DNA from 4 places in the Streptomyces sp. NPDC096310 genome. Region 2 is predicted to be linked to each of the others. Evidence: riboswitches for the same ligand, from Rfam matches in the RefSeq annotation. Region 2 holds a riboswitch; each other region holds the start of a gene.
The links. Region 2 has a riboswitch for cyclic di-AMP ahead of ACIQ7D_RS15190 (transglycosylase family protein). Riboswitches for the same ligand answer to the same signal wherever they lie in the genome.

Region 1 (7,167 bases), on a different contig from region 2:
GACCGGAGAGGGCGGCTTCCTCCCGAACGGCTGGCAGGGCGTCACGTCCGGGGTGCTCGCCGTGATCTTCGCCTTCGGCGGTCTGGAGGTCGTCACGATCGCGGCGGCCGAGTCCGACGACCCGGTGCGCTCGGTGGCCCGCGCGGTGCGCAGCGCGGTCGTCCGGATCCTGTTTTTCTACGTCGGCTCGATGGCGGTCATCGTGGCCGTGCTGCCCTGGACGGCGCAGAAGGCGGGGCTCAGCCCGTACGTCACCGTCCTCGACGCGATCGGCATCCCGTCGGCCGGGCAGATCATGAACATCGTGGTGTTCGTGGCGCTGCTCTCGGCGCTCAACGCCAACCTCTACGGATCGTCCCGGATGGTCTTCTCGCTGGCCGAACGGGGCGAGGCGCCGAAGGCCCTGCTGAAGGTGGGCGGCGCGGGGGTGCCCCGGCGGGCGGTGCTGGCGTCGGTGGCGTTCGGGTTCGTCTCCGTCCTGCTCAATCTGAAGTGGCCCGACTCGGTCTTCCTGTACATGCTCAACGCGGTCGGCGCGGTGCTGCTCTTCGTCTGGGCGATGATCGCGGTGTCACAGCTCCGGCTGCGCCCGCGGATCGAGCGGGAGACACCGGAGCGCCTGGTGCTGCGGATGTGGCTCTTCCCCGGCCTGACCTGGGTGACGCTCGCCGCGATGGGGACGGTGTTCGTCCTGATGCTCGCCGACGACACGGCCCGCCCGCAGCTCCTGTGGTCCCTGGGCGCGACGGCGCTGGTGCTGGTGGTGGCGGGGGTACGGGAGCTGCGCGCGCGGCGTGGGTGACGCGCGGGGCGATGGAACGGGCCCCGGCCCCGCCGTCGCTGGACGGCGGGGCCGGGGCCCGGTGCGTTCGTCGCCCGTGGGGCGGCGCGGGTCGGGTCAGTAGGGACCGTTCACGTTGTCGATCGAGCCGTACCGGGCGGCGGCGTAGTTGCACGCGGCCGTGATGTTGGCGACCGGGTCGTAGCTGTCCGTCGACGTGCCGGGCACGTGGTACGCCTGGAACGTCGGGGCGATGACCTGGAGCAGACCCTTGGACGGGACGCCGTTCTGGGCGTTGATGTCCCAGTTGTTGATGGCGTTCGGGTTGCCCGAGGACTCCCGCATGATGTTGCGGTGGATGCCCTCGTAGCTGCCGGGGATCCCGTGGCGGGCCATGATGTCCAGCGACTCGCGGATCCAGCCGTCCAGGTTGTCGCTGTACGTCTTCACCGCGGCCTGGGTGACGGTGCCGGTCGTGGCGGTCTTCGCGCTCGCCTTGGCGGCGGTGGCCGGCTTGGCGGCGGTGGCCGGCTTGGCGGCGGTGGCCGCCGCCTTCCCCTTGAGGGCCAGCTTCAGGCCGGGGTGGATGTGCGACGGGTCGGCGCCGATGGCGCTCCGGTTGTCCGCGTAGAGCTTCTGCCAGCCGCCGCTGACGGAGTGCTTGTGCGCGATCTTGGACAGCGAGTCGCCGTAGACCACGACGTAGCTGGTGGCCTTCGTCGCGGCGGCGGGGGCCTGCGCGGCCTTGGCGGCGCTGACGTGCTGCGTCGCCGGGGTCGCGGCCTGCGCGGTGGCCGCGGAGACCAGCGGAATCGCGAGGGCGGCGCCCCCGGTGCCCACCGCGACGAGGCGTCGGGCGATCGAGCCGGTTCTGGGGCGGCGGTGCTTGGCGTTTCTGGGCACGACGAATTCCTCTCCGTCGCCTGCGAGGTGAGCTGTCGGGTTCGGGCTGGAGATGCCCGGCCGTACGGCGGTGCGTACGGCTTCACCCCGAGCCGTTCCGGAAAATCCGGACCGGCGACTTACCTGGGTCCCCCGCTCCTGCCTTCTGACGGATAGGTGTGTGGGTTTCCGGACAGCGGCAGGATTTGGCGTTCCATCCGGATGGACGAGAACGTAAGCGAGATATCAGGACGGCACAAGTTCCGAATTTTCGGGGCAATCGCCCTTTCGGAGCCGTCCCGGGAACTCAACTTTCGTCTCTCATGAGAGAAAGCGGCCGCCTCGCTCCGCCCGCCGGCCCACGCCCACGTGACGCACGTCACGAACGTAACGGAATAATCGGACAGGCAAAAGCCTTTCAATGCTTCAAGAGCCCGCAATGCCACCTAAATTCACTTAACAGAAATGGTGGACAAAACGCCCTTATGGGTCAGGTGCGGGGCTCTCCGCCCCGCGCCCTCCCGCCCGACGCCCCGACAACTGGGAACAGTCCGCGGGAATTGACCGGGAACGCCACCGGATTCGCCGCCGGATTCATTCTTCTGACGGCCTGTCGTATCAGCGGACGCCTTTTCACCGCACCAGGCTGGGCCGCTTGCCGTCGAACTCCCAGTCCGGTACGAGAAAGCGCATCGCCGCGGCGTCGTCCCGGCCGGAGAGGCTCTTCTCCCGATACAGCTCATGGGCCGAAAGGAGCCGGTCCATGTCGAGTTGGACGCCGAGACCCGGGGTGTCGTCGACGGCGACCTCGCCGCCTGCGATCCGCGGGGGCGTCACGGTCAGCCGCTCCAGGCCCTCCTGCCAGATCCAGTGGGTGTCCAGGGCGTTGTACTCCCCCGGGGCGGCGGCCCCGCAGTGGGCCATCATGGCCAGCGAGATGTCGAAGTGGTTGTTGGAGTGGCAGCCCCACGTCAGCCCCGTCGCCTGGCAGAGTTCGGCCACCCGCACCGATCCCCGCATGGTCCAGAAGTGCGGGTCGGCGAGCGGGATGGAGACCGACTGGAGCGCCATCGCATGGGTGAGCTGACGCCAGTCCGTCGCCACCATGTTGGTCGCGGTGGGCAGTCCGGTGGCCCGGCGGAACTCCGCCAGGATCTCCCGGCCCGAGAACCCGTCCTCGGCCCCGCAGGGGTCCTCGGCGTACGCGAGCGTGCCGGCCAGGGGCCGGCACAGTTCGACCGCTTCCCGCAGCGACCAGGCGCCGTTGGGGTCGAGGGTGATCCGGGCCCCGGGGAAGCGTTCCTTCAGCGCGCGTACGGCCTTGACCTCCTCCGCTCCCGGCAGGACACCGCCCTTGAGCTTGAAGTCCCGGAAGCCGTAGCGCTCGTACGTCGCCTCGGCCTGCCGGACGATCGCCTCCGGGGTCAGCGCCTCCTCGCGGCGGAGGCGGTACCACTCCACGTCGGCGCCGGGTTCCCTGACGTACTCCAGATCGGTCCTGCCGGGGTCGCCGACGTAGAAGAGGTAGCCGAGGACACGGACCGCGTCGCGCTGCTTGCCCTCCCCGAGCAGCGCGGCCACCGGCACCTCCAGGTGCTGGCCCAACAGGTCGAGCAGTGCGGACTCGACGGCCGTCACGGCGTGCACCGCGGTGCGCAGGTCGAAGGTCTGCTCCCCGCGCCCCGCCGCGTCCCGGCCGGCGAACCGCTCCCCCAGGACGCGCAGCACCCGCTTGTGGTCGCCCAACGAGGCCCCGACGACCAGGGGTTGCGCCTCGCGCAGGGTACGGGTGATGCGCTCACCGCCCGGCACCTCGCCCACGCCGGTCCGGCCCTCGGAGTCCTGGACGACCAGGACGTTGCGGGTGAAGTACGGGGCGTGCGCGCCGGAGAGATTGAGTGCCATGGAGTCACGGCCTGCCACCGGGTACACGGAGAAGCCGGTGACGACGGGCTGGCTCATGGGGCGGGTCCTTCCAGAGTGCGGGGAGACGCGGGGGTACGCGAAGTGCGGGACCGGGTCAGAGATCGAGGATGTCCAGGACGCGTTCCATCAGGAGCACGCCGCCGAGTCCGAGGACGGAGAGCACGGTGGTGTAGGTGGTACGTGCCTTGATCGCGTCGATGACCGACAGGTTGAAGTACTCCTTGAACATCCAGAAGCCCGGGTCGTTGACGTGCGAGAGGGCGATCGAGCCGCAGGAGACGGCGAGCACCATGATCTCGGGCGGCACCCCGCTGTCCGCGAGCAGCGGCAGCACCACGCCGGACGCCGTGACGACGGCGACCGTCGCCGAGCCGAGGGCGACCCGGAGGATCACCGCCACGAGCCAGGCGAGGATGATCGGTGAGACGGACCAGCCGTCGGTGACGTCCTTGATGTAGTCCGATATCCCGCCGTCGACCAGGACCTGCTTGAAGGCGCCGCCGGCTCCGATGACCAGCAGGATCATCGCCATCGCCTGTGCCGCTCCCCGGCACGAGGCGCTGACCTCCGCCAGGCTCCGGCCGATCCGTGGCCCGAACGCCCAGATCGCCACAACCAGCGTCAGCAGCAGGGCGATCGGGGCCGAGCCGATGAAGGCGACGAAGTGGGTGAGCGGGGTCTGCGCCGAGGTCGCCATGTCGGTGACGGCGGCGCCCGCGATCAGCACGACGGGCAGCAGCGCGACCGCCAGCGACCAGGCGAGACCCGGCATCTCCTCGTCCTCGAAGACCCGTTCGCTCACCAGGCCCTCGGGTACGGAGGGGTTCATGGCCCGGATGAACGCGAGCCGCGGCCACACCAGGGCGATGAGCGCGCCGATCGGCACGGCGATGAACAGACCGTAGAACAGGGTCAGTCCGACGGAGGCGTGGAAGGTCGAGGCGACCGCCGTCGGGCCCGGGTGCGGAGGCAGGAAGCTGTGCATGGTGGACAGGGCGATGGACATCGGCAGCCCGACCCACAGCAGGTTCGACCGGGTGACCCGTACCAGGGTGAAGACGACGGGCACGATGATGACGAAGGCGACCTCGTAGAACATCGTGACACCGATGAGCATGGCCGTCGCCACCATGGCCACCTGCACCCCGCGGGTGCCGCAGACGGCGAGGAGTCTGGTGGCGATGCGCTGGGCGGCGCCGGAGTCCCCCATCACCCGCCCGACCATGGCGCCGAGCCCGATGGTGAGCATCGTGTCGCCGATCTGGCCGCCGATGCCGTCGGAGAGGATGTCCGGGATCTTCGTGAGGGGAATTCCCTGGACGAGGGCGACTCCGACGGCGACGAGCAGGAGGGCCGCGAAACCGTTCAGCTTGAGCCGTGTCATGAGGAAGAGCAGGACCAGCACGCTGATCCCGACGACGACGAGTGGCATGGGTCAGTTCCCCTTTGGACTGTGCACCGGACAAGCGGACGGACTGTGCGGTGGAGCAAGGGGTGCGCACGCGGGCGGAGCGCGCCTCACGGTGGAGCGGGGTCAGCGGTCGTTTCCATGTATAAGGACGTTGTCCATGTACAAGAACGGAGGCTAGAGAGGTGAGCCCTACGGGGTCAATGGGTCTGCGGTGACGGATCAGGCTCTCGGTTGCTCCTGCGCGGGGCGCGGCCCATGGTGGAAGGACCGAGGCGAGGGCGGTCGGACACGATGACGCGATCGGACACCGCCGGTGACGACCGGGCGCCGGGGCAGGGGGTTCCCACCGCCGGCAGCGCTGCGGACAGCGCCACGGCCAGGGCCACGCTGGATCCGCGCGGCATCGTCACCGGCTGGAGCGAGGGGGCGCGACGGCTGCTCGGATACCGCTCCTCCGAGGTCGTCGGCCGGTCCGCGGCCGCTCTGCTCGCCGTGGAACCACCGGCCGGGGCGGTACGGGCCCTGGCGAAGCTGCCGAGGTGGGACGGGACGGTGCGGCTGCGCCACCGGGACGGCCGCACGCTCCCGGTCAGCCTGCTGGCCCACCGCCGGAAGCCGTGGAGCGAGGACGGCGGCGGGGATGACGACGGCGGCGGGAGCCGTACCGGCGGATGGCTCCTGGTCTCCGCCCTGCCCCGGCCGCCCTCGCCGCTCCCCGCCGGGGCGCTGGTGATGTGGGCGTTCACCCAGTCCCCGGCCACGATGGCGCTCTACGACAGCGACCTGCGGCTGTGGCTGGCGAACAAGGACATGGAGCGCGTGCTCGGACTGTCCGAGAAGGCGATGCGGGGCCTGCGCGTCTCGGAGATCGTGGCGGATCCGCAGGGCGACCGGACGGAACGGCTCATCCGCCGGGCGCTGGAGACCGGCACCCGGCAGCAGGGGCAGGTCGCCCTGCGGCTGCCGGGCCACGAGCGGGAGAGCGTCTGGGCGCTCTCCCTCGTCCCGGTGCGGGACACCGGGGGGACGGTACGGGGAGTGCTCCTCTCCGCGCGCGACATGACCGAGGAACACCTGGCCAGGGAGCGGCTGGTGCTGCTCAACGACGCCAGCGTCCGTATCGGCAGCACCCTGGACCTCACCCGTACCGCGGAGGAGCTGGCCGATGTGGCGGTCCCGCAGCTCGCCGACTTCGTCACCGTCGACCTGCTCCCCTCCATCGAGGGCGGCGAGGACCCGCGCGCGGGTGTCCCGAGCAGCCCCGTCGAACTGCGCCGGGTCGCCGCCCGGTCCGTACTGGAGGGCTGCCCCGAGGCCGTGGTCCCGCGCGGCGCGGTGGCCGCCTATCCGGACGCCTCGCCCGCCGCGGAGTGCCTGGCCACGGGCCGGCCGCTGATCAGGGAGGTGACCAGCCCCGCGATGGCCGTATGGGAGCACGAGGCCCCGGAGCGGGCCGAGCGGGTGCGGCGGTACGGCATCCACTCGGTGCTGGCCGTGCCGATGCGCGCCCGTGGCATCACCCTCGGCGTGGCCGTCTTCGCCCGCCACCGGCGCCCGGAGCCGTTCGCCCGGGACGATCTGCTCCTGGGCGAGGAGATCACCGCCAGGGCCGCGGTGTGCGTCGACAACGCCCGCCGCTACGGGCGCGAGCGGCGGACCTCCCTCACCCTCCAGAGCAGTCTCCTGCCGGAACGGCCGCCCCGGCAGGCCGCCGTCGAGGTCGCCTCCCGCTATCTGCCCGCGAGCACCCAGGCCGGGGTGGGCGGCGACTGGTTCGACGTGATCCCCCTCTCCGGCGCCCGGGTCGCCCTCGTCGTCGGCGACGTGGTCGGCCACGGCATCCAGGCGTCGGCCGCGATGGGGCGGCTGCGTACCGCCGTCCGTACCCTGGCCGACGTCGATCTGCCGCCCGACGAACTCCTGACCCACCTTGACGATCTCGTCATCCATCTGTCCGCCGACTCCGACGGTGCGGACAGCACCGGCGACACCGGCGCCACCTGCCTGTACGCGGTCTACGACCCGGTGTCCCGGCGCTGCTCGGTGGCGCGCGCCGGCCATCCGGAACCCGCGCTGATGACCCCGGACGGCGCCGTGGAGTTCCTGGACGTCCCCGCGGGCCCGCCGCTGGGCCTCGGCGGGCTGCCCTTCGAGACCGCCGAGCTGG
Region 2 (7,167 bases):
CCGTTCGCCTCCAGCGTGCCGATGGCCGAGGCCGCGCGCGGGCACGTCAGGTAGTACGTCGTCGGGAAGGGCGTGCCGTCGGGGAGCCGCGGCGCGGTCTCGACCACGTCCGGCTGTCCGCAGGGGCAGCGGTGCGCGATGGCGCGCAGCCCGCGCGGCGGGCGGCCGAGCTGTTCCTTGAAAGCGGCGACGTCCGCCTCGGTGGGCTCGGTGCGTACGGTCTGCGGAGGGGGCGTCTTCATGCCTGCCTGGTTCTGCCGTTCCGGATTCTTGTCGTGCGGTGCCGTGGTGACGGGGTGGGGAAGGGGGGATCGCGCGTGGGGAGGACACGTACCTCACGTGCCGGGACGGTCCGCCTCGTCCACGCCGTCCAGGACGTTCGAGTACCAGGGGCGGTCCGCCGCGCCCTGGTCCGCGCGCCGCTCCTGGGCCGCCTCCGGGTCGATGACGGTGAAACCCGTCTCCCCCGGCCGCAGGTAGTGCAGATGCTCACGGGCCAGCCGCTCGATGTACGCGTCGTCCTGGAGCCGCGCCTTCTCGTCGCGCAACTCGTCCACCTGCCGCTCGGCCTCCTGACTCAGCCGCTCCTGCTCGGCGATCTCGTTCCGCTGCGACACGTACTCCCGCATCGGATACGCGAGCGCCACCACCAGGGTGCAGACCACCAGCGCGAGGAAGGCCGCCCGTCCCGTGAGCCGGGAGCGGCGGTCCTGTCTGCGGTTCTGCGAGCGGTAGACCCGCGCCGCGGTCTGCTCACCGAGCAGCCGCAGTCTGGTCGAGGTGGAGAACCGGTCCCGGTTCCCGGCCATGGCCCGCCTCCCCTGTCATGTACGTACGTCCCCGGATACGGTACGGGACCGCGGCCGGGGACGTACGGACGACGGGCGGACGGCCGCCCGTGACGGGTTACGGGTTACGGGTTACGCAACCTCTTCGGCCTCAGCCGTTCGCGGAGCGGAACCGCGGGAACGCGCTGCGGCCCGCGTACACCGCCGCGTCGTCGAGGATCTCCTCGATACGCAGAAGCTGGTTGTACTTGGCGACGCGGTCCGAGCGGGCCGGGGCGCCGGTCTTGATCTGACCGCAGTTCACCGCCACCGCGAGGTCGGCGATGGTGACGTCCTCCGTCTCACCGGAACGGTGGGACATCATGCACTTGAAGCCGTTGCGCTGGGCCAGCTCGACGGCGTCCAGCGTCTCGGTCAGCGAGCCGATCTGGTTGACCTTGACGAGCAGGGCGTTGGCCGAGCCCTCCTCGATACCGCGGGCGAGACGCTCCGGGTTGGTGACGAACAGGTCGTCGCCGACGATCTGGACCTTGGCGCCCAGCTTGTCGGTGATGATCTTCCAGCCGGCCCAGTCGTCCTCGAAGAGCGGGTCCTCGATGGAGACGAGCGGGTAGGCGGCGACCAGCTCCTCGTAGTACTCGGTCATCTCGGCGGCCGAGCGCGACTTGCCCTCGAACTCGTACGAGCCGTCCTTGTAGAACTCGGACGCGGCGACATCGAGCGCGAGCGCGATGTCACGGCCGGGGACGTAACCGGCCTCCTTGACGGCTTCGAGGATGAGGTCGAGCGCGGCGCGGTTGGACTCCAGGTTGGGCGCGAAGCCGCCCTCGTCGCCCAGGCCGGTGGAGAGGCCCTTCTGCTTCAGGACCTTCTTGAGCGTGTGGTAGACCTCGGCACCCCAGCGCAGCGCCTCGGAGAAGGACTCCGCGCCGATCGGGGCGATCATGAATTCCTGGATGTCGACATTCGAATCGGCGTGCGAGCCGCCGTTCAGGATGTTCATCATCGGAACGGGCAGCAGGTGCGCGTTCGGGCCGCCCAGGTAGCGGAAGAGCGGGAGGTCGGACGCCTCGGAGGCGGCGTGCGCGACGGCGAGCGAGACACCGAGGATGGCGTTGGCGCCCAGCGAGCCCTTGTTCTCGGTCGCGTCCAGGTCGATCATCGCCTGGTCGATCAGCCGCTGCTCGGTGGCGTCGTACCCGACCAGCTCCGGGCCGATCTGCTCGATGACGGCGAGGACGGCCTTCTCGACACCCTTGCCCAGGTAGCGGTTGGCGTCTCCGTCGCGGAGTTCGACGGCCTCGAACGCACCGGTGGAGGCACCGGAGGGGACGGCAGCACGACCCGTGCTGCCGTCGTCGAGGCCGACCTCGACCTCGACCGTGGGGTTGCCTCGGGAGTCGAGGATTTCCCGGGCTACGACGACGTCGATGGACGGCACGAGCATCTCCTTCTGGGATGTGACGCGTGGGTGCAGGGTCTCTTGGCCTTGCGACATGAGCCTAACCGGCTCCGGGTCATCGGCCAGCCGGTGCCCGCCCCCTAAGACGCTCCCTGCGCCCGGCCGGGCGACCTCAGGCCCGGCGCCGTGCCCGGAAAGGCCCCGGCCCGGCGCGTACGGGGGTGACGCGCCGGGCCGGGGAGGACGGGTCAGCTCAGGTGGAGCTGCTGACCCGGGTAGATGACGTCCGCGTCGGGGACGATGTCCTTGTTCAGGTCGAAGACCTTCTCCCAGCCGCCCTTGACCTTGTGGGCGGTGGCGATCTTGGAGAGGGTGTCGCCGGACTTGACCTTGTACTCGCCGTCACCCTTCTTGATCGTGGTGGGACGGCTCTGGCCGCGCGAGGCCGGCTGCGCGTCGTCACGGCTCGACTGCTGCGCCTGCTGGCTCGGGGCGGACTTCTGCGTACCGGAGTTGCCGGAGCTACCGGAGTTGCTGGAGCTACCGGAGTTGCTGGAGCTGCCCGAGTTGCTGGAGCTGGAGGAACCGGAGTCGGAACCGGAACCGGTCGAGCCGCCGCCGTACGAGGCGCCGGAGAGGTTCACGCCGCAGTTCGGCCAGGCGCCCTTGCCCTGGCCCGCGAGGACCTTCTCGGCGACGGCTATCTGCTGCGACTTGGAGGCCTGGTCGGCGCGCTGGGCGTAGGAGGTGCCGCCGTACGCGGCCCAGGTGGAGGGGGTGAACTGCAGGCCGCCGTAGAACCCGTTGCCGGTGTTGATCGACCAGTTGCCGCCGGACTCGCACTGGGCGACCTGGTCCCACTCGGAGGCGGAGGCGGCGGAGGCGGCGGTGGCACCGAGCAGGGGGGCCGCGACGGCGGCACCGGTGATCCCGGCGAGCGTCGCGTAGCGGACGGCCTTGGACGGGCGACGGTGCTTGGCCTTGCTGGAACGCAGCAGCATGGAACACATCTCCTCACCGACGCCTACGAGGTGAGCTGTCGGGTTCGGGCCAATGAGTTGCCCGGCCGCGTGTTCGCACACGCGGCTTCACCCCAAGCCGGCCTCCGGACGTCTCTCGGCGTCCGGGCCCGGCGCAAACCTATGGGTCCCCCGCTCCTGCCTTCGGCGCTGTAAGCGACGATTACTCCCCCCGACCGACGGCAGGATTCGGCGTGACGGTCGACGAGGCCCGCGGTGCGAGCGGTTCAGACCGTAATCACAGCCCTGCCGGTTGTTCAAAGGAGCACATCCCGGAAAAAACGCCCTTACCTCCTCCGACGGACAATAGGTTTCCGCAGGTGGGAACCGCATTCGCCCAACCGCCGGGGAGAAGAGCCCGAGTTGCGGCAAAGAGACCCTTGTCTCACTTGCGCAGAAGTGGACATACGGTCGCTAACTGACCGCGTTCCGCCCGGAGATCGGAGGCGCTGGCCAGGACGGACACAGCCGAGGGGGCGTCAACGGGGCACCGTTCAACGGCAGTCACCCGCACCCGCCCCGGAGCCACCGGCTCCGCTCGCGCGAGGGCTGCGCGCCGATGCCGGAACGGGTGGCTCCGGTCACCGGGCCCGGACACGCCGATCCCGGGGCGGGCCGCTCCGGATGTCGCAGCGGCCCGCCCCGGGATCGGTGGCCCGGGATCGGTGTGGACGGATCAGACCCAGCCGCCGATGACCTTCTGCCCGCCGCTCGCCAGGGAGAGGTGGCCGCCGACCGTGGTGACGACCCGCTCCACCTCGCGCTCCACGCCCTCCGTCAGCTTGCCCGCGTCGCGCGACCCGCCGCCGGATCCGCGGGACGCGCGGCTGTCCGCGCCGCGCTCCTCGGCCGTACCGCCCGGCGTCGCGCTCTCGTCGGCCGCCTGGCCGCGGTGCTTGCCCTTGGACGCGTCGCCCTTGCCGTCGGCGTCGTCCTCGCCGGCCGCGGAGCCGGTGGCCCCGGGGCTCGGGCTGGTGGCGTCCGGGGACTCGTCCCCGTCCCGCGCCGTCCCCGTACCCGTGCCCGCGCCCTTGCCGGGCGTGCCGTCGGTCGACGGCGATGTGCTCGCGGACGGGTCGGACGACGGGGCTCCGGACGGGTCGGCGCTCTCGCCCCCGCCCGTCACCCCTTCCACGATGCCGGAGACGGCGCCGCCGACCGCCTTCGTCAGCCCGGAGACGCCGGCGCAACTGGACCACGCCTGCGCCCCCTGGGCGGCGAACACCTTCTCCGCCACGGCTATCTGCTGCGAGCGGCTGGCCAGGTCGGGGCGCGCGGCGTAGTCCGCGCCCCCGAACTCGTCCCAGGTCTCCTGGGACATCTGGAGCCCGCCGTAGTACCCGTTGCCGAGGTCGGCGCTCCAGGTGCCGCCGCTCTCGCACTCGGCCACGTGGTCCCAGGTGGAGCCGTCCGCCGCGCTGGCGGCGCCCGCGCCGAGCAACGGGATCGCGATCGCGGATCCGGCCACCCCGGCGGCGACGAGAAGTGCAGGGGCCTGACGAGGTCGACGGTGTCGGCCGTTCCGGGACATGCGGTTGCCTTCCGTGTGACTGTCAATTCAACTCCGGCATGGTGTTGCCGAGTCGTCGTGAACGTAGCGGTACTCGAATGCTTGTCACAAGTCGATGCAGCGGAGATCACGCGAAAGTCACAGTATTGACGATCCGTCAGGCAATTACGGGCCGGACAATGGCGCGAACTGCACCGGAAGTGTGCGCAATCCCCTCATGATGAGCCCGCCGCGCCAGCGCAAATCGGAAGGATCTTCCGCAAGCCGCACATCGGGAAGGCGGGTCAGCAGCGTGGCGATCGCGGTCCGCCCCTCCACGCGGGCGAGCGGCGCGCCCAGGCAGTAGTGGATGCCGTGCCCGTACCCGAGGTGCTGATTGTCACGGCGCCCGAGGTCGAGCACGCCGGCGTCGGGGAAGCGCTCCGGGTCGCGGTCGGCGGCGGCCAGCACGACCAGGACGGGGTCGCCCGCCGCGATCCGCTGCCCGCCCAGGGTCAGCGGCTCGACGGCGTACCGCCAGGTCGCCATCTCCACGGGCCCGTCGTACCGGAGCAGCTCCTCGACCCCGGTCGCCAGCAGCCCGGTCTCGCCGGCGGCCAGGGAACTTTGCAGGCGTTCACGTTCGGCCGGATTTCGCATAAGCGTGTACATGCCATTACCGATGAGATTCACCGTGGTCTCAAAACCGGCGAACAGAATGATAAAGGCCATGGCCGCGGCCTCGTTCTCGGTCAAATGCTCACCGTGATCGCTCGCCCGGATCAGACCGGAGATCAGATCGTCGCCCGGATTCTCTCTTTTACGGTGGATGAGTTCGGCCAGATAGCCGCGCATCTTCTTGACCGACCGGGCGACCCCGCCGCGCGGTCCGCCCGCATGGCGAATCATCATGCCCGCCCAGTCCCTGAAGTCGTCCTGGTCCTCGGGCGGCACGCCGAGCAGATCACAGATCGCGTAGATGGGCAGCGGGAACGCGAAATCGTGGATCAGATCCGCACTGCCCCGCTCGGCGAAGCCGTCGATCAGACGGTCGGTCAGCTCCTGCACACGCGGCGCGAACTCGGCTACGCGCCGGGGCGTGAACGCCTTGGACACCAGCCGGCGCAGCCGGGTGTGGTCGGGCGGGTCGATGTTCAGGAGGTGCGTCATCAGCTCCGCCTTGCGCTCCCCGGGGATGCCCGTCTTCCCCCGGGCGTGCGCCGGCTCGGCGTGGTGCGTGGGGTTCTTGGAGAGCCGCGCGTCGGCGAGGGCCTGCCGGGCGTCCCCGTACCGGGTCACGAGCCAGGCCTCGACCCCACTGGGCAACACCGTGCGGTGCACGGGGGCGTGTTCGCGCAGCCAGGCGTACGCGGGGTAAGGGTCGGTGGCGAACTCCCAGGTGAAGAGGGCGGGAGCAGCGCTGGCAGCGGGATTCTCGGACGCATCGGACACGCCCCGACCGTAACCGCTGCCGCATACGGCCCCGGGCCGAGGGGCGCACGCCTCGTACTCCTGACGCGCCGGTGCACCGACGGCCCCCTTACATACCCCGTTTACGCGCCCGACGTGCCCCCGGGCGCGCGCTCAGCGGCCAGGATCCTGTCCCTGTATACGCGAGCCGCCGCGCGCAGCGCCGTCTCCGGGTCGACGCCCGCCCTCTCCGCCCGTACGGCCAGGGCCAGCAGCTCGTACCCGATGGACTCGCCCTCCGGGAGCGCGACCTCCAGACCGGCGGTCCGGGCGCGGCCCGCGAGCTTCGCGGCGAGGGCGAGCCCCGGCTGACCGAGCGGTACGCCGTCGGTGACCGAATCGCGCTGCTTCTCGACCGCTTTCATCCGGAGCCAGTGCGCCTTGACCTCCTCTGGGGTGTCGGCGTTCGCGTCACCGAAGACATGGGGGTGGCGATGGATCAGCTTCTCGACGATCGTGCCCGCGACGTCGTCGATGGAGAACGCCCCGCTCTCCTCGCCGTCCTCCCCCGGCTCCCCCGTCCCCCCTTCTGGGCCCTCCTGGGCGATCCGGGCGTGGAAGACGACCTGGAGGAGTACGTCCCCCAGCTCCTCGCGCAGCTCGTCGGCGTCGCCGTCCTCGATCGCCTCGACCAGTTCGTACGCCTCCTCGATGGCGTACTTGGCGAGCCCCTTGTGCGTCTGGCCCGACGACCAGGGGCACTCGTTCCTGATCCGGTCCATGACCTGGACGAGGTCGAGGAGCCGGGCGCCCGGCAGGTCGTACGAGCCGGGCAGCAGCTCCAGGTCCGGCATCCGGACCCGGCCCGAGCCGGCCAGCCGCGCGAGGCCGTCCGTCAGCGCCGCGTCCGTCCCGTCCCCGCCGGCGGCGGGGATCACCACGACGGTACGGCCGCCGGCGCACGCCTCGACCAGGTCCCGCGCGCCCGGCGCGGTGTGCTCGACGGTGACGCCGGCCTCGCGCAGATACGGCAACTGCGGATGGCCGGCGTCGGCGCAC
Region 3 (7,167 bases), on a different contig from region 2:
TCGGCCTCACTCCGGTCGAGATCGCGGGCCGGATCACCACCGCACTGACCGGCAAGGAGAGCCCGCGATGAACGAGTCCCCCCAGCCGGCACCGGCACCGTCCAAGGGGTTCGACCTTGCGAGCCTGCTCGCGGAGCGCGGCGCCGAGCGCTACGAGCTGCACACCAGACACCTCAACCACCAGCTCCCGCGCATGCTGCACACCATCGGCTTCGACCGGGTCTACGAACGGGCCGAGGGCGCCTACTTCTGGGACGCGGACGGCAACGACTACCTGGACATGCTCGCGGGCTTCGGCGTGATGGGCCTCGGCCGGCACCACCCCGTCGTACGCAAGGCGCTCCACGACGTCCTCGACGCCTCCCTCGCCGACCTCACCCGCTTCGACTGCCAGCCCCTGCCCGGCCTCCTCGCCGAGAGACTGCTCGCCCACAGCCCGCACCTGGATCGGGTGTTCTTCGGCAACAGCGGTACGGAAGCCGTCGAGACGGCCCTGAAGTTCGCCCGGTACGCCACCGGCCGCCCCAGGATCCTCTACTGCGGCCACGCCTTCCACGGGCTGACCACCGGCTCGCTCTCCGTCAACGGCGAGGACGGCTTCCGCGACGGCTTCGCGCCGCTGCTGCCCGACACCGCGATCGCGCTCGGCGACCTCGACGCGCTGGAACGGGAGCTGGCCCGCGGCGACGTGGCCGCACTCATCGTGGAGCCGATCCAGGGCAAGGGCGTCCACGCCGCGCCGCCCGGCTTCCTGCGCGCCGCCCAGGAGCTGCTGCACCGCCACAAGGCGCTGCTCATCGCCGACGAGGTGCAGACCGGCCTCGGCAGGACCGGCGACTTCTACGCGTACCAGCACGACGAGGGCGTGGAGCCGGACCTCGTCTGTGTCGCGAAGGCGCTCTCCGGCGGCTATGTGCCCGTCGGCGCGACCCTCGGCAAGGACTGGATCTTCCGACGCGTCTACTCCTCGATGGACCGGGTCCTGGTCCACTCCGCGAGCTTCGGCTCCAACGCCCAGGCCATGGCGGCGGGGCTGGCCGTTCTGTCGGTGCTGGAGGACGAGCAGATCGTCGCGGGCGCACGGGCCACCGGCGAGCTGCTCAGATCCCGGCTGGCCGCTCTCGTGGACCGCTACGAGCTGCTGCACGAGGTACGCGGCCGGGGGCTGATGATCGGCATCGAGTTCGGCCGGCCGGACTCGGTCAGGCTGCGCGGGCGCTGGGCGATGCTCCAGGCCGCCCGCAAGGGGCTCTTCGCCCAGATGGTGGTCGTACCGCTGCTCCAGAAGCACCGGATCCTCACCCAGGTCTCCGGTGACCATCTCGAAGTGATCAAACTGATTCCGCCCCTGATCATCGGGGAGGGCGAGGTGGACCGTTTCGTGGCCGCCTTCACGGCCGTGATGGACGACGCACACGGCGGGGGCGGACTGATGTGGGACTTCGGGAGGACACTGGTGAAACAGGCCGTCGCCAACCGGTAGGGCTGGGTGTCTTCTTTTGCCTCACGGGTAAGAAATTTGCCCCGGAGGAAAGTTCCTGGCGCAATGGACGTATGAGCACACCCCCCGCCGGAGAGGCGGCCGACGCGCTGCCCGACCAGCTTCCCGACGTCGCGCCGCGCCTGCGCGAACTGCGCCGCGGCCGCCGGCTCACCCTGGAGGCCGCGGCCCGGCGGGCGGGGCTCTCCCCCGCCCATCTCTCCCGGCTGGAGACGGGCCGCAGACAGCCCTCCCTGCCCATGCTGCTGGGACTGGCCCGGATCTACGGGACGACCATCTCCGAACTGCTCGGCGAGGCGCCCCCGGAGCGCGAGCCGATCGTCCGGGCCGGCCGTACCGAACCCGTCGAGGCCGACGGATGGACGTACCACCAGGCGGGCGGCCCCGGCCGCGCCATGCAGCCGCTGCGGCTCCGGGTGCCGTACGGGGCGCAGGGCGACCTGGTCCGCGTACACCCCGGTGAGGAGTGGCTGTACGTCCTCGACGGCCGGCTCCGGCTGAGCCTGGGCGGCAGCCTGCATCTGCTCGGCCCCGGGGACAGTGCGCACTTCGACTCGCTCACCCCGCACCGCATCGCGGCGGCCGGCCCCGAGGGGGCCGAGCTGCTCTTCGTCCACACCCTGCTCCAGAGCCCGGCCGCCGACCTGTGCCTCGGCGACCCGGCCCACCGTGTCTGACCCGCTGAGAGAGGCCCCCGTCATGTCGGAGACAGAGCAGCCGGTGCCTCACGAGGGAGCGCCGGAACATGTGATGGACGAGGAGAAGAAGTTCCCGCGCGGGCTGGTGATCCGGCTCTTCGCCTATCTGGTCGCCGGTCATATCTTCGCGGCCTTCCTCTATCTCCTCTTCCACCTCGGGGCCCAGGGGCAGTGACGGCCCGGCCGCGACGGAGCACCGGCGGCCTCAGCCCTCGTCCAGGAGGCGGCCGCGCAGCCGTTCGCGGGTCCCGGGCATGAGGCCGAGGCCGTCGGACAGATAGCGGTCGGTGGAGCCCCAGGTCCTTCCGATGGCCTCGAACGCGGCGGCGAGATAGCCGGCGCGGGCGTCGAAGAGCGGGCTCAGCAGCGCCGACGCCTCATCCGACACCGCGGCGGGCGTGCTGACGGCGCGGCGGAAGAGGTAACGGCGGTGCGGGTCGTTCGACGTGAGGTAGTCCGCCTCGATCGCCTCCGGCTCCACCCCGACCGCGAGCAGCACCACGGCCACCGAGATACCGGCGCGGTCCTTGCCCGCCGCACAGTGCAGCAGTGCGGGGAGGCTGTCCTCCGCGAGTGCGTGCAGCAGACGGCTGTGCTCCGCCGCGCGCTCCGTGACGATCGCGCCGTACGAGCGGATCATCCGGGCCGCGGCTCTGCCGTCCCCGAGGAGCGCGCGGAGCTGGTCGAGGTCGCCGTGCCGGACCATCCGCCAGAACTCGGCGCCGTCGGCCGGGTCGGAGAGCGGGATGTTCACATGACGTACGCCCGCCAGCGCCACGTCCGCGCCGTCCAGCCTCAGATCGGCCGAGTTGCGGAAGTCGAAGATCGTGTGCAGACCCAGGCCGGTGAGGAAGGCGGCGTCCTCGACGGTGGCGTGGGCGAGATGCCCGCTGCGGTAGAGCGCGCCGTACCGCACCCGCCGTCCGTCCACGGTCGGAAGGCCGCCGACATCACGGAAGTTGCGTACTCCGGACAGCTCGGGCTCGGTGGACGGGACCTGCGGCGACTGCTGCGTCACGGCTGCTCCTGCGGGTCTGCCGTCGGCGCCGATCGCCGGCGGAGTCGGCCCCCGACCCTACGACATCCCCTGGCGCGCCGGTCGGTTCGGCGGAACGGCGGGCAAGCGTCCGCGTACGGAGCGGGCACACGGGGAGAAAACGCCCAAACAGCCCGCTGTCCGTATTGACTGATTCCGCATAACCTGCCCCGGTCGCGGGGGAGATGGGTGGCGCCCCGTGAGCAGGATCATATCCGTGACGTTCCGTGGTGACGGCGCGAAAGGGAAAGGCCCCCTCGAAAGGGAATTGGAGGGGGGACTCCACGCAGGGTGACGGGCGATCTTCCGCCGGCAGGACAGGTACGCAGCCGATGGAAAAGGGTGGCTTGTTCCGGCCGTCCCACTCGCCTACGTTCACCCTCAATCCGAGCGGAACGCCGAATCCTGCCGCCGCCTCGGGGACACCATCCACCCATTCACGCGTGGCAGGAGCGGGGGAACCAGGTAGTACGCCGTTCCGGTGCTCCGGCACCAGGGACGGCTCGGGGTGAAGTCGCGCACCACGCGCGGCCGGGCAGCTCCAGCCCGAACCCGACAGCTCACCTCGTAGGCGCCGGAGAGGAATTCGCCATGCCCGCGAAGGGTAAGCACCGCCGCCCGAGGACCAATCCGTTCTCGCGCGGATTCATCGCCGCAGGAACGGGCGGCGCCGCCATCGCGCTGCCGCTCATCGGCGCCACCGGCGCGCACGCCGCGCAGCAGGCCGCACCCGCCGCCGCTCCGCAGACCGCGCCGACCACCGCGCAGAACCTGTCCGCCGCCCCGCAGGGAGGCGCCGCGACGCAGGTCACCCGCTCCGAGGGCACCAGCGTCCACACGTACGCGGTGGTCGCCGGTGACTACCTCTCCAAGATCGCCGACGAGCAGAACGTACAGGGCGGCTGGCAGCGCCTGTACGAGGACAACCGCCAGGCCGTCGGCGCCGACCCCGGGCTGATCCACCCCGGCCTGAAGCTCACCATCGGCGGCAAGGGCGCGAGCGCCCGCTCGGAGGCGCCCGCCGCCTCGAAGCCGTCGAAGCCGTCGAAGACCGAGTCGTCGAAGCCGAAGTCGTCCACGTCGTCGAAGGCGCCCTCGTCCGGCACGTCCTCCTCCACGCCGGCCAAGAAGGCGGCGCCCGCCGCGGAACCGGCCGCGCGCAGCAGCGCGTCCGGCTTCACCCTGCCGGTCGACGGCGTCGGGGTCGGTACGGCGTACCGCGCCGCGGGCGGAAGCTGGTCCAGCGGCTACCACACCGGTGTGGACTTCGTGGCCTCCACCGGCACCACCGTGAAGGCGGTCGGCGCGGGCACCGTCGTGACCGCGGGCAACGGCGGCTCGTACGGCAACCAGATCGTCATCCGGCACGAGAACGGCCTGTACTCCCAGTACGCCCACCTCTCCTCCCTCTCCGTCTCGGCCGGCCAGAGCGTCACCACGGGCCAGCAGATCGGACTCTCCGGGGCCACCGGAAACGTGACCGGGCCGCACCTGCACTTCGAGATCCGCACGGGACCGGAGTACGGCTCGGACATCGACCCGCTGGCCTTCCTCCGGCAGAACGGCGTCTCCATCTGACCCGTCCGGCGAACACCGCGACACCCGCGTTTCCCGTGCGGCCCGGCACCGAATGTGCCGGGCCGCACGGCTTTTCGCTATTCCCACTTGAAAGAAAATTGACCGATGGTCTTTCTCACCCCACGTCAACCCCCGCCTACGGTCGCGTAGGTCACATGACCGGGTGGAAAATACCCTGCTGTGGCAGACGATTCGAGAGCAAGAAGAGACAAGATATTCGGGTCGTACGCGGCGATCGGTGACAGCTTCACGGAGGGCGTGGGAGATCCAGGACCCGACGGGCTGTTCGTCGGCTGGGCGGACCGGCTCGCGGTCCTGCTCGCCGACCAGTTTCCGGTCTCCGGTGCGACGGCCGACCCCGTCCACGGCGACTTCCGCTACGCCAACCTCGCCGTACGCGGCCGGCTCCTCGACCAGATCGTCGCGGAGCAGATCCCCCGGGCCAAAAAGCTCGCCCCTGACCTGGTGACCTTCTGCGCGGGCGGCAACGACATCATCCGCCCCGGCACCGACCCCGACGATGTCGCCGAGCGCTTCGAGCGGGCCGTCGCCGACCTCACCGGCGCCGTCGGCACGGTCATGCTGGCCACCGGCTTCGACACCCGCCGCGTGCCCGTCCTGCGCCATCTGCGCGGCAAGATCGCCACGTTCAACGAACACACACGGGCCATCGCCGACCGCTACGGCTGCCCCGTCCTCGACCTCTGGTCCTTCAGGACCGTCCAGGACCGGCGGGCCTGGGACGGCGACCGGTTGCATCTGTCGGCCGAGGGCCACACCCGGGTCGCGCTGCGCGCCGGGCAGGTGCTGGGCGTCGACGTACCCGCCGACCCGGACCAGCCCTGGCCGCCGCTGCCCCCGCGCGGCACGCTCGAAGTACGGCGCGACGACATCCACTGGGCCCGCGAGTACCTGGTGCCCTGGATCGGACGGAGGCTGCGCGGCGCCTCCTCCGGCGACCACATCGAGGCGAAGAGGCCGGACCTGCTGCCCCTGAAGCACTGACACGGCCCGGATCCCGGGCGGCGGGGGCGGCCCCGCGTGACCTCACGCCCCCGCCGGGATCCGCTCCAGCACCCCGCCGGCGAAGACGTCGTACAGCGGCAGCGTCTCCAGATGGACATAGCCGATATGGCAGTCGCACACCGCCAGCGGACAGGCCCGCGGCGCGAGCGCGCGCCGGTACGAGCCGTCGTAGAGACGGCCCAGCTCGGCGCGGACGAAGTGGCAGCGCCGTACCGTACCCTCGCCGTCCACCGAGATCACCGACTCGCCCGTCCGGCACGGCAGCCCGGCCGAGCGGTGCGGATGGCGGCTGTACGGGAAGAGCGGATCCAGCTCCGTCCACCGCGCCGCCTCCTCGTCCGTGTACGCGTGCCCCTCGGCCGCGTTGATCCAGAGATAGACGTGCGGGGGCAGCTCGGCGCGCAGCCGGCGCGCGTGCTCCAGATGCGCGTCGAGGCCGACGACCCCCACACTGAACCGGATCCCGCGCTCCGCCAGCTCGTGGGTCCTGGTCAGGAAGCGGTCGTACGGCGTCTGCCCCGGGTGGTACGTGCACCACAGGGCGAGCTTCGCGGGGTCGGCGTCCGCCAGCCCGTTCGTACGGAAGCTGAGATTCGTCTGGATGGCCACCCGGCGGATGTGCGGCAGCAGCGACAGCTCGGTGAGCGCCCGCCGGTACCAGGAGCGGACCATCCCCTCGCCCCACGGCGTGAACAGCACGGAGAGCCGGTCGTCCGTGGCGGCGGCCGCCCACGCGGTGAACCGCTCCAGGGCCGCCCGGTCGGCGCGCAGCAGCTCCGGGCCGTCCCGCCGCTTGGCGAACGGGCAGTACGGACAGTCGTAGTCGCAGGAGGCGAGCGGTCCGCGGTAGAGGATCGTCAGGTCCATGGGGCTCCCTTCGGGGCGTCGGTCCGCTTCGGCGGCGGCTCGGGCCGCCGCCTCGGCGGGCTATTTCGAGGCGTAGGCGGCCATCGCGGCCCGCACGGCGGGCGAGAACAGCGCCGGGCCCAGCGCGTCGGAGTGCGCGAGACCTTCGGGGGAGAGCCGCAGCAGCCCGGGGCCCGCACCGCTGTCCAGCCAGCCGAGTCCGGCGAACCGGTCCAGCTCGGCCCCGAAGTCCTCGGCCGGATCGGCGCCGAAGCGCGCGCGGTACTCCGCCACCGCCATGCCCCGGGCCTGGAGCAGCGACTGGAGCAGATGGCGGCGGCGCGCCTCGTCCCCGTCGACCCGGTGGCCCACCTCGGCGCGGGAGAAGTCCTCCGTCCGCGTGTAGGCGTCGATGATGGCCCGTATCGCGCGCATGTCGACGGCGTAGTCGAAGGAGTAGTGCAGGCGGGAGGTGTACGAGC
Region 4 (7,167 bases), on a different contig from region 2:
TACGCGCCGAACAACGCGGTGCTCTCCGTCGTCGGCGACATCGACCCCGAGCGCACCCTCGCCTGGATCGAGAAGTACTTCGGCTCCATCCCCTCGCACGACGGCAAGCAGCCGCCGCGCGACGGCACCCTCCCCGACACCATCGGCGAGCAGCTCCGTGAGGAGGTCCACGAGGAGGTCCCGGCCCGCGCGCTGATGGCCGCCTACCGGCTGCCGCACGACGGCACCCGCGAGTGCGACGCCGCCGACCTGGCGCTCACCGTCCTCGGCGGCGGCGAGTCCTCCCGTCTGCACAACCGGCTGGTACGGCGCGACCGCACCGCCGTCGCCGCCGGCTTCGGGCTGCTGCGGCTGGCGGGCGCCCCCTCGCTCGGCTGGCTGGACGTGAAGACGTCCGGCGGGGTCGAGGTCCCCGGGATCGAGACGGCCGTCGACGAGGAGCTGGCCAGGTTCGCCGCAGAGGGCCCCACCGCCGAGGAGATGGAGCGGGCCCAGGCCCAGCTCGAACGCGAATGGCTGGACCGGCTGGGCACGGTCGCCGGCCGTGCCGACGAACTGTGCCGGTTCGCCGTGCTGTTCGGCGACCCGCAGCTCGCGCTGACCGCCGTCGACCGCGTCCTGGACATCACCGCGGACGAGGTCAGGGCCGTCGCCGCGGCGCGGCTGCGCCCCGACAACCGGGCGGTGCTGGTCTACGAACCGGTCACCCCCGAAGACGCCGACGCCGCCGACCAGGACGAGACCGACGAGCACGAGGGGGCGGACCAGTGACCGACGCTGCCGTGACCATGGAGTTCCATCCGCAGCCGACCGCCGGCGAGGCCAGGCCCTGGGCCTTCCCCGCCCCCGAGCGCTCCACGCTCGGCAACGGCCTGACGGTGCTGCGCTGCGACCGCCCCGGCCAGCAGGTGGTGGCCGTCGAGATCAATCTCGACGCCCCGCTGGACGCCGAGCCCGAAGGGCTCGACGGTATCGCCACGATCATGGCGAGGGCGCTCTCCGAGGGCACCGACAAGCACAGCGCCGAGGAGTTCGCCGCCGAGCTGGAGCGCTGCGGCGCCACCCTCGACGCGCACGCGGACCACCCGGGCCTGCGGGTCTCCCTGGAGGTCCCCGTCTCCCGGCTGCTCAAGGCGCTCGGCCTGCTCGCCGAGGCGCTGCGCGCCCCCGCCTTCGCGGACAGCGAGGTCGAACGGCTCGTACGGAACCGGCTCGACGAGATCCCGCACGAGACCGCCAACCCGGGCCGCCGCGCCGCCAAGCAGCTCTCCAAGGAGCTGTTCCCGGCCTCCCTGCGCATGTCACGGCCGCGCCAGGGCACCGAGGAGACCGTGGAGCGCATCGACGCCGCGGGCGTCCGCGCCTTCTACGAGGCGCACGTACGCCCCGCCACGGCCACCGCGGTCGTCGTGGGCGACCTCGCGGGCGTCGACCTGGACGCGATCCTCGCGGACACCCTCGGCGCCTGGACGGGCGACACGGCCGCGCCCCGGCCCGTGCCGGCCATCACCGCCGACGACACAGGACGGGTGGTCATCGTGGACCGCCCCGGCGCCGTCCAGACGCAGCTCCTGATCGGCCGGATCGGCGCCGACCGGCACGACCGGGTCTGGCCCGCGCAGGTGCTGGGCACGTACTGCCTGGGCGGCACGCTCACCTCCCGGCTCGACCGCGTCCTGCGCGAGGAGAAGGGCTACACCTACGGCGTACGCGCCTTCGGCCAGGTCCTGCGCTCCTCCGCGCCGTCCTCCCCGGACGGGGGGACGGGCGCCGCGATGCTCGCCATCAGCGGCTCCGTTGACACCGCGTCCACCGGCCCCGCGCTCGACGACCTCTGGACGGTGCTGCGCACCCTCGCCGCCGAGGGGCTCACGGACGCCGAGCGCGATGTGGCCGTGCAGAACCTGGTGGGGGTAGCGCCGCTGAAGTACGAGACGGCCGCCTCCGTCGCGGCCACGCTGGCCGACCAGGTCGAGCAGCACCTCCCGGACGACTTCCAGGCGCGGCTCTACGCGCGGCTGGCCGAGACGGGCACGGTCGAGGCGACGGCGGCCGCCGTCAACGCCTTCCCCGTGGACCGGCTCGTCACCGTCCTGGTCGGGGACGCGGCGCAGATCAAGGAGCCGGTCGAAGCGCTCGGAATCGGCGAAGTGACGGTTGTCACAGGCTGATCCGGCTTTCGAGGGAACCCCGGCGACCGCGGTCGCCGGGGTTCTGCTTTATGTCCACCTTTGGTGGGGAGCGTGCTCGTCTGCCCTGTGGTGTGCGCTACAAAAAACCTTGTCTGTTTGGTTATTGAAAGACGAGCCGCTTAGCGTCGGTCCGGCTGTTCGCCGTTGCGCCGCATCCGTGGCACCGAACAGCCATCGCCGAGTCCCCGTCAGCCGCTACCAGGCTGCCCGGGAGCCGGGGACCCACCGTCCCTGGGGTGAATCGGACGGCCTTCGCGGGCACACCGCGCGCGGAGGGGTCCGTAGGAGACCTTCCTGCTCCGAACCCGTCAGCTAACCCGGTAGGCGAGAGGGAAGGAAAGGACCAGCCACTCCATGGCGTTCACCCGTGCCACCGGGAAGCACCGCGCCCCGAACCGCGTCACCTGCAAGGGCGCGAGCGCCGCCGGGTTCGCGACGCTGACCGCGACCGGCGTCATCGGCTCTCTCGCCTCCCCGGCGCTCGCCGCCGACAGCTCCACCGAGGCCGCCGCACACACCGGACTGACCCAGGTCATCGCCATCGGCGACGCCGTCGCCGGAGCGGTCGACGACCAGGCACAGGCCCAGCGCCACGCCGCCGAGAAAGCCGAGCGGCTGAAGGCCGAGGCCAGGGCGCGGGCCGCCGCGAAGGCCGAGGCGGAGCGCAAGGCGGAGGCCCGCGCGCAGGAGCTGCGCGCGGAGCGGGAGCGCGCCGCGCGCGCCGAGGAGCGCAAGCGGCTGAACACCTTCCAGCTCCCCGTCGCCGGCTCGTACGTCACCACCGGCTACCACTCCGGCGGCTCCCTCTGGTCCTCCGGCAGCCACTCGGGCGTCGACTTCCGCGCCGCGTCCGGCACCTCGGTCGTGGCCGTCGGCGCGGGCACCGTCGTCGAGGCCGGCTGGGGCGGCTCGTACGGCAACAACATCGTCCTCCGGATGACGGACGGCACCTACACCCAGTACGGGCACCTCTCCTCGATCAGCGTCTCCGTCGGCCAGAGCGTCACCCCGGGGCAGCGGATCGGCCTCTCGGGCGCCACCGGCAACGTCACGGGACCGCACCTCCACTTCGAGGCCAGGACGAGCGCCGACTACGGCTCCGACATGGACCCGGTCGCCTATCTCCGTACGCACGGCGTGGCGGTCTGACCGCTCGCCGCCCCACCCGCGCACCGCTTCCCGCGAAGGCCCCGGCTCCCCGACGGGGCCTTCGCGCCGCCCTGCCGACGGCCAAAAGATATCCATGGATTCCGGGCACCCATCGGAAATTCGCGTTGATTGCAATAGAGTCACGGAACAGGCGTCAATCGGCTGCGTTTCGCGCGGATTAAGGCGGAGGTTCGGACATGCGCATTCCGGCGCACTCGGTATGCACAGCTATTCGCGACGACATCGTCTCCGGGCAGTTCGAGCGGGGTGGCCGGCTCACCGAGGAGCAGCTCGCACGGCGCTACGGCGTCTCCCGCGTCCCGGTGCGCGAGGCCCTGCGCACGCTGGAGTCCGAGGGCTTCGTGACCACGCGCCGCCATGTCGGCGCCTGTGTCGCCGAGCCGACCGAGCAGGAGGCCGCCGACCTGCTGGAGGTACGGCTGCTGCTGGAGCCGCTGGGCGCGGCGCGCGCCGCCCAGCGCCGTACGGAGGCCCACCTCAAGGTCCTGCGCGGACTGGTCAGACTGGGCCAGGAGCGGGCCCGCAGGGGCCAGGGCGAGGATCTGCGCGCGCTGGGCGCCTGGTTCCACGAGACGCTGGCCCAGGCGTCCGGAAGCCCCGCGCTCACCTCGCTGCTCACCCAGCTCCGGCACAAGATCGCCTGGATGTACGTGGTCGAGCAGCCCAGCCACCCGGTGGAGTCCTGGGCGGAGCACGGCGCGATCGTGGACGCCGTGGCGCGCGGCGACGGCGAACGCGCGCGGGCGCTCACCACCCTGCACGCGGAGCGCACGATGCCGGTGCACCGGCTGCGCCGCCCCGGACGCGGCCCCGGCCACGGCCGCGAAAAGGTGAGGGCTTCGCAACACGGCGTAAACACTGCGAGCGCACAGCATTAACAATCGAGCCGTATACAAAGAAAGAGAAATTGGCGCGGCCTATTTTTTGCTGCCCGCACGAAAAGACGGAGCCGTGGTCCACCGAATTCGGTGGACCACGGCTCCGTCGTGGAAATGCTCTCCGGGCCGGTCTCCGGGGAGTCCGGTCCGATCAGACCGTCTCGGGCAGCTCGTCGAGCCCTTCGGCGACCAGCTTGGCCAGCCGGTCCAGGGCGGCGTCCGCGCCCTCGGCGTCGGAGACCAGCACGACCTCCTCGCCGCCCTGCGCACCCAGACCGAGCACCGCGAGCATCGACGCGGCGTTGACAGGGTTGCCGTCGGCCTTCGCGATCGTCACGGGAACGCCGGCGGCCGTGGCGGCGCGGACGAAGATGGAGGCGGGACGGGCGTGCAGGCCCTCGGCCCAGCCGACATTGACGCGGCGCTCAGCCATGGTGTTGCCCTTCAAGTCGCAAAAAGTCTCAAAACAGATGTCCGGACCAGACTCTCATGGGGCGCCGAACAGCTCCCCGTCACCCCCGATCGCCGGTCACGGGCCCCGCCCCCGCCGTACGCTTGCCCCATGGAGCACCCGCGGGACCACGCGTATCCAGGGCACTGGGAGGCGGACGTGGTGCTGCGCGACGGCGGTACCGCCCGGATCAGGCCCATCACCACCGAGGACGCGGAGCGCCTGGTCAGCTTCTACGAACAGGTCTCCGACGAGTCGAAGTACTACCGCTTCTTCGCGCCCTATCCGCGCCTCTCCGACCGTGACGTCCACCGCTTCACGCACCACGACTACGTGGACCGGGTGGGACTCGCGGCGACGGTCGGCGGTGAGTTCATCGCGACCGTACGCTACGACCGCACCGACGAGCACGGACGGCCCGCCTCCGCCCCCGCCGACGAGGCCGAGGTCGCCTTCCTCGTGCAGGACGCGCACCAGGGCCGCGGCGTCGCCTCCGCCCTGCTGGAGCACATCGGCGCCGTCGCCCGCGAGCGGGGCATCCGCCGGTTCGCCGCCGAGGTGCTGCCCGCCAACGCCAAGATGATCAAGGTGTTCCGGGACGCCGGCTACACCCAGCGGCGCAGCTTTGAGGACGGCGCTGTACGGCTCACCCTCGACCTGGAACCGACCGCCGAGTCCCTGGCCGTCCAGCGCGGCCGTGAACAGCGCGCGGAGGCCCGCTCCGTACAGCGGCTGCTGGCCCCCGGCGCGGTCGCCGTCGTCGGGACCGGCCGCGCCCCCGGCGGCGTCGGCCGCACCGTACTGCGCAATCTGCGCGACGCGGGCTTCACCGGCCGCCTGTACGCGGTGAACAGAGCGTTCCCCGAGTCCACCGCGACGCTCGACGGCGCCCCCGCCGTACGCTCCGTCACCCGGATCGGGGAACCCGTCGACCTCGCGGTCCTCGCCGTCCCCGCCGACCGGGTGCCGGAAGCGGTCGAGGAGTGCGGCCGCTCCGGGGTACGGGGCCTGGTGGTCCTCTCCGCCGGGTACGCGGAGAGCGGGGCCGAGGGCCGCGAACGCCAGCACGCGCTGGTGCGGCAGGCCCGCTCGTACGGCATGCGCATCATCGGCCCCAACGCCTTCGGGATCATCAACACCGCCGAGGGAGCCCGGCTGAACGCCTCCCTCGCACCGAAGCCGCCCGCGCGCGGCCGGATCGGCCTGTTCACCCAGTCCGGCGCGATCGGCATCGCCCTGCTCGCCGCGCTGCACCGGCGCGGCGCGGGGCTGTCCTCGTTCGTCTCGGCGGGCAATCGCGCGGACGTCTCGGGCAACGACATCCTCCAGTACTGGTTCGAGGACCCGGACACCGATGTCGCGCTGCTCTACCTCGAATCGATCGGCAACCCGCGCAAGTTCACCCGGCTCGCCCGGCGCACGGCCGCGGTGAAGCCGGTCGTCGTGGTCAAGGGCGCCCGCCACAGCGGCAGCGCCCCGCCCGGACACACCGTCCCCGTCACCCGCATACCGGACGCCACGGTCTCGGCGCTGCTGCGGCAGGCCGGGGTGATCCGCGTCGACACGGTCACCGAACTCGTCGACGCGGGCCTGCTGCTCGCCTCGCAGCCGCTCCCCGCGGGCCCGCGGGTCGCGATCCTCGGCAACTCCGAATCGCTCGGCCTCCTCACGTACGACGCCTGCCTCACGGAGGGCCTGCGCCCCCTGCCGCCCCAGGACCTCACCACGGCCGCGGCGCCCGACGACTTCCGTACGGCGCTCACGGCGGCGCTGGCCGACCCCGGCTGCGACGCCGTCGTGGTGACCGCGATCCCCCGGGTGGGGGAGACGGGCACGGCCGGCCCCGACGGCGGCGGCGCGCTGGGCACCGCGCTCAGAACAGCCGCGGCGACGGCCCCGGCGAAGCCCGTCGCGGTGGTCCACGTCGAGATCGGCGGCCTCGCGCAGGCGCTGTCCGCGGCGGCGGACAGCGGCCCGGGCCGCCCGTCACCGTGCGCCACGGCGACGCCGCTCCCGGAACCACCGTCGCCGGAGCCGTCACCACCCGAGGAGACAGCGCCCGAGAAGACACCGACGGCCGGCGCCGACCCCTTCGCCGCCGACCCCCCAGCCCCCGACGCCGTACGCCGCCTCCCCGCCTACCCCGCCGCCGAACGCGCCGTCCGCGCGCTCGCCGAGGCCGTCCGGTACGCGCAGTGGCGGCGCCAGGCCGCCGACCCGGGCAAGGTCCCCGAGTTCCTGGACGACGCCATCGACGGGAGCGCGGCCGCCGCCCTCATCGACCGGCTCCTCGGCGCGGACCCCGACACACGCCGTCTCGCCACCGCCGACGCCCACGAACTGCTCGCCCTGTACGGCATCCCCGTACGGCCGACCCTGCCGGCGCCGGGCCCCGACGAGGCCGTCGCCGCCGCCGCGCGCCTCGGCTACCCCGTCGCCCTGAAGACCACCGCGCCGCATCTGCGCCACCGCGCCG

Region 1: another riboswitch for cyclic di-AMP. It lies ahead of ACIQ7D_RS21220 (transglycosylase SLT domain-containing protein); the one in region 2 lies ahead of ACIQ7D_RS15190 (transglycosylase family protein).
Region 3: another riboswitch for cyclic di-AMP. It lies ahead of ACIQ7D_RS02505 (peptidoglycan DD-metalloendopeptidase family protein); the one in region 2 lies ahead of ACIQ7D_RS15190 (transglycosylase family protein).
Region 4: another riboswitch for cyclic di-AMP. It lies ahead of ACIQ7D_RS33415 (M23 family metallopeptidase); the one in region 2 lies ahead of ACIQ7D_RS15190 (transglycosylase family protein).

Annotation. Positions count from the first base shown of each region.
Region 1 is NZ_JBIWFO010000011.1:756-7,922, reverse strand. Features, by position in the region: gene ACIQ7D_RS21225 (amino acid permease) at 1-802, shown strand, start outside; gene ACIQ7D_RS21220 (transglycosylase SLT domain-containing protein) at 899-1,684, opposite strand; cyclic di-AMP (ydaO/yuaA leader) riboswitch at 1,689-1,853, opposite strand; gene ACIQ7D_RS21215 (enolase C-terminal domain-like protein) at 2,297-3,625, opposite strand; gene ACIQ7D_RS21210 (gluconate:H+ symporter) at 3,684-5,021, opposite strand; gene ACIQ7D_RS21205 (SpoIIE family protein phosphatase) at 5,292-7,167, shown strand, end outside.
Region 2 is NZ_JBIWFO010000006.1:63,480-70,646, forward strand. Features, by position in the region: gene ACIQ7D_RS15175 (DUF501 domain-containing protein) at 1-242, opposite strand, end outside; gene ACIQ7D_RS15180 (septum formation initiator family protein) at 336-809, opposite strand; gene eno (phosphopyruvate hydratase) at 940-2,235, opposite strand; gene ACIQ7D_RS15190 (transglycosylase family protein) at 2,439-3,188, opposite strand; cyclic di-AMP (ydaO/yuaA leader) riboswitch at 3,197-3,369, opposite strand; gene ACIQ7D_RS15195 (transglycosylase family protein) at 3,886-4,740, opposite strand; gene ACIQ7D_RS15200 (cytochrome P450) at 4,885-6,150, opposite strand; gene ACIQ7D_RS15205 (nucleoside triphosphate pyrophosphohydrolase) at 6,252-7,167, opposite strand, start outside.
Region 3 is NZ_JBIWFO010000001.1:635,973-643,139, forward strand. Features, by position in the region: gene dxs (1-deoxy-D-xylulose-5-phosphate synthase) at 1-71, shown strand, start outside; gene ACIQ7D_RS02485 (aspartate aminotransferase family protein) at 68-1,483, shown strand; gene ACIQ7D_RS02490 (helix-turn-helix domain-containing protein) at 1,555-2,178, shown strand; gene ACIQ7D_RS02495 (DUF6126 family protein) at 2,201-2,374, shown strand; gene ACIQ7D_RS02500 (tyrosine-protein phosphatase) at 2,405-3,217, opposite strand; cyclic di-AMP (ydaO/yuaA leader) riboswitch at 3,656-3,822, shown strand; gene ACIQ7D_RS02505 (peptidoglycan DD-metalloendopeptidase family protein) at 3,827-4,813, shown strand; gene ACIQ7D_RS02510 (SGNH/GDSL hydrolase family protein) at 4,994-5,818, shown strand; gene ACIQ7D_RS02515 (STM4011 family radical SAM protein) at 5,861-6,706, opposite strand; gene ACIQ7D_RS02520 (STM4012 family radical SAM protein) at 6,767-7,167, opposite strand, start outside.
Region 4 is NZ_JBIWFO010000029.1:48,028-55,194, forward strand. Features, by position in the region: gene ACIQ7D_RS33405 (M16 family metallopeptidase) at 1-771, shown strand, start outside; gene ACIQ7D_RS33410 (M16 family metallopeptidase) at 789-2,171, shown strand; cyclic di-AMP (ydaO/yuaA leader) riboswitch at 2,358-2,534, shown strand; gene ACIQ7D_RS33415 (M23 family metallopeptidase) at 2,547-3,341, shown strand; gene ACIQ7D_RS33420 (GntR family transcriptional regulator) at 3,539-4,240, shown strand; gene ACIQ7D_RS33425 (HPr family phosphocarrier protein) at 4,392-4,673, opposite strand; gene ACIQ7D_RS33430 (GNAT family N-acetyltransferase) at 4,803-7,167, shown strand, end outside.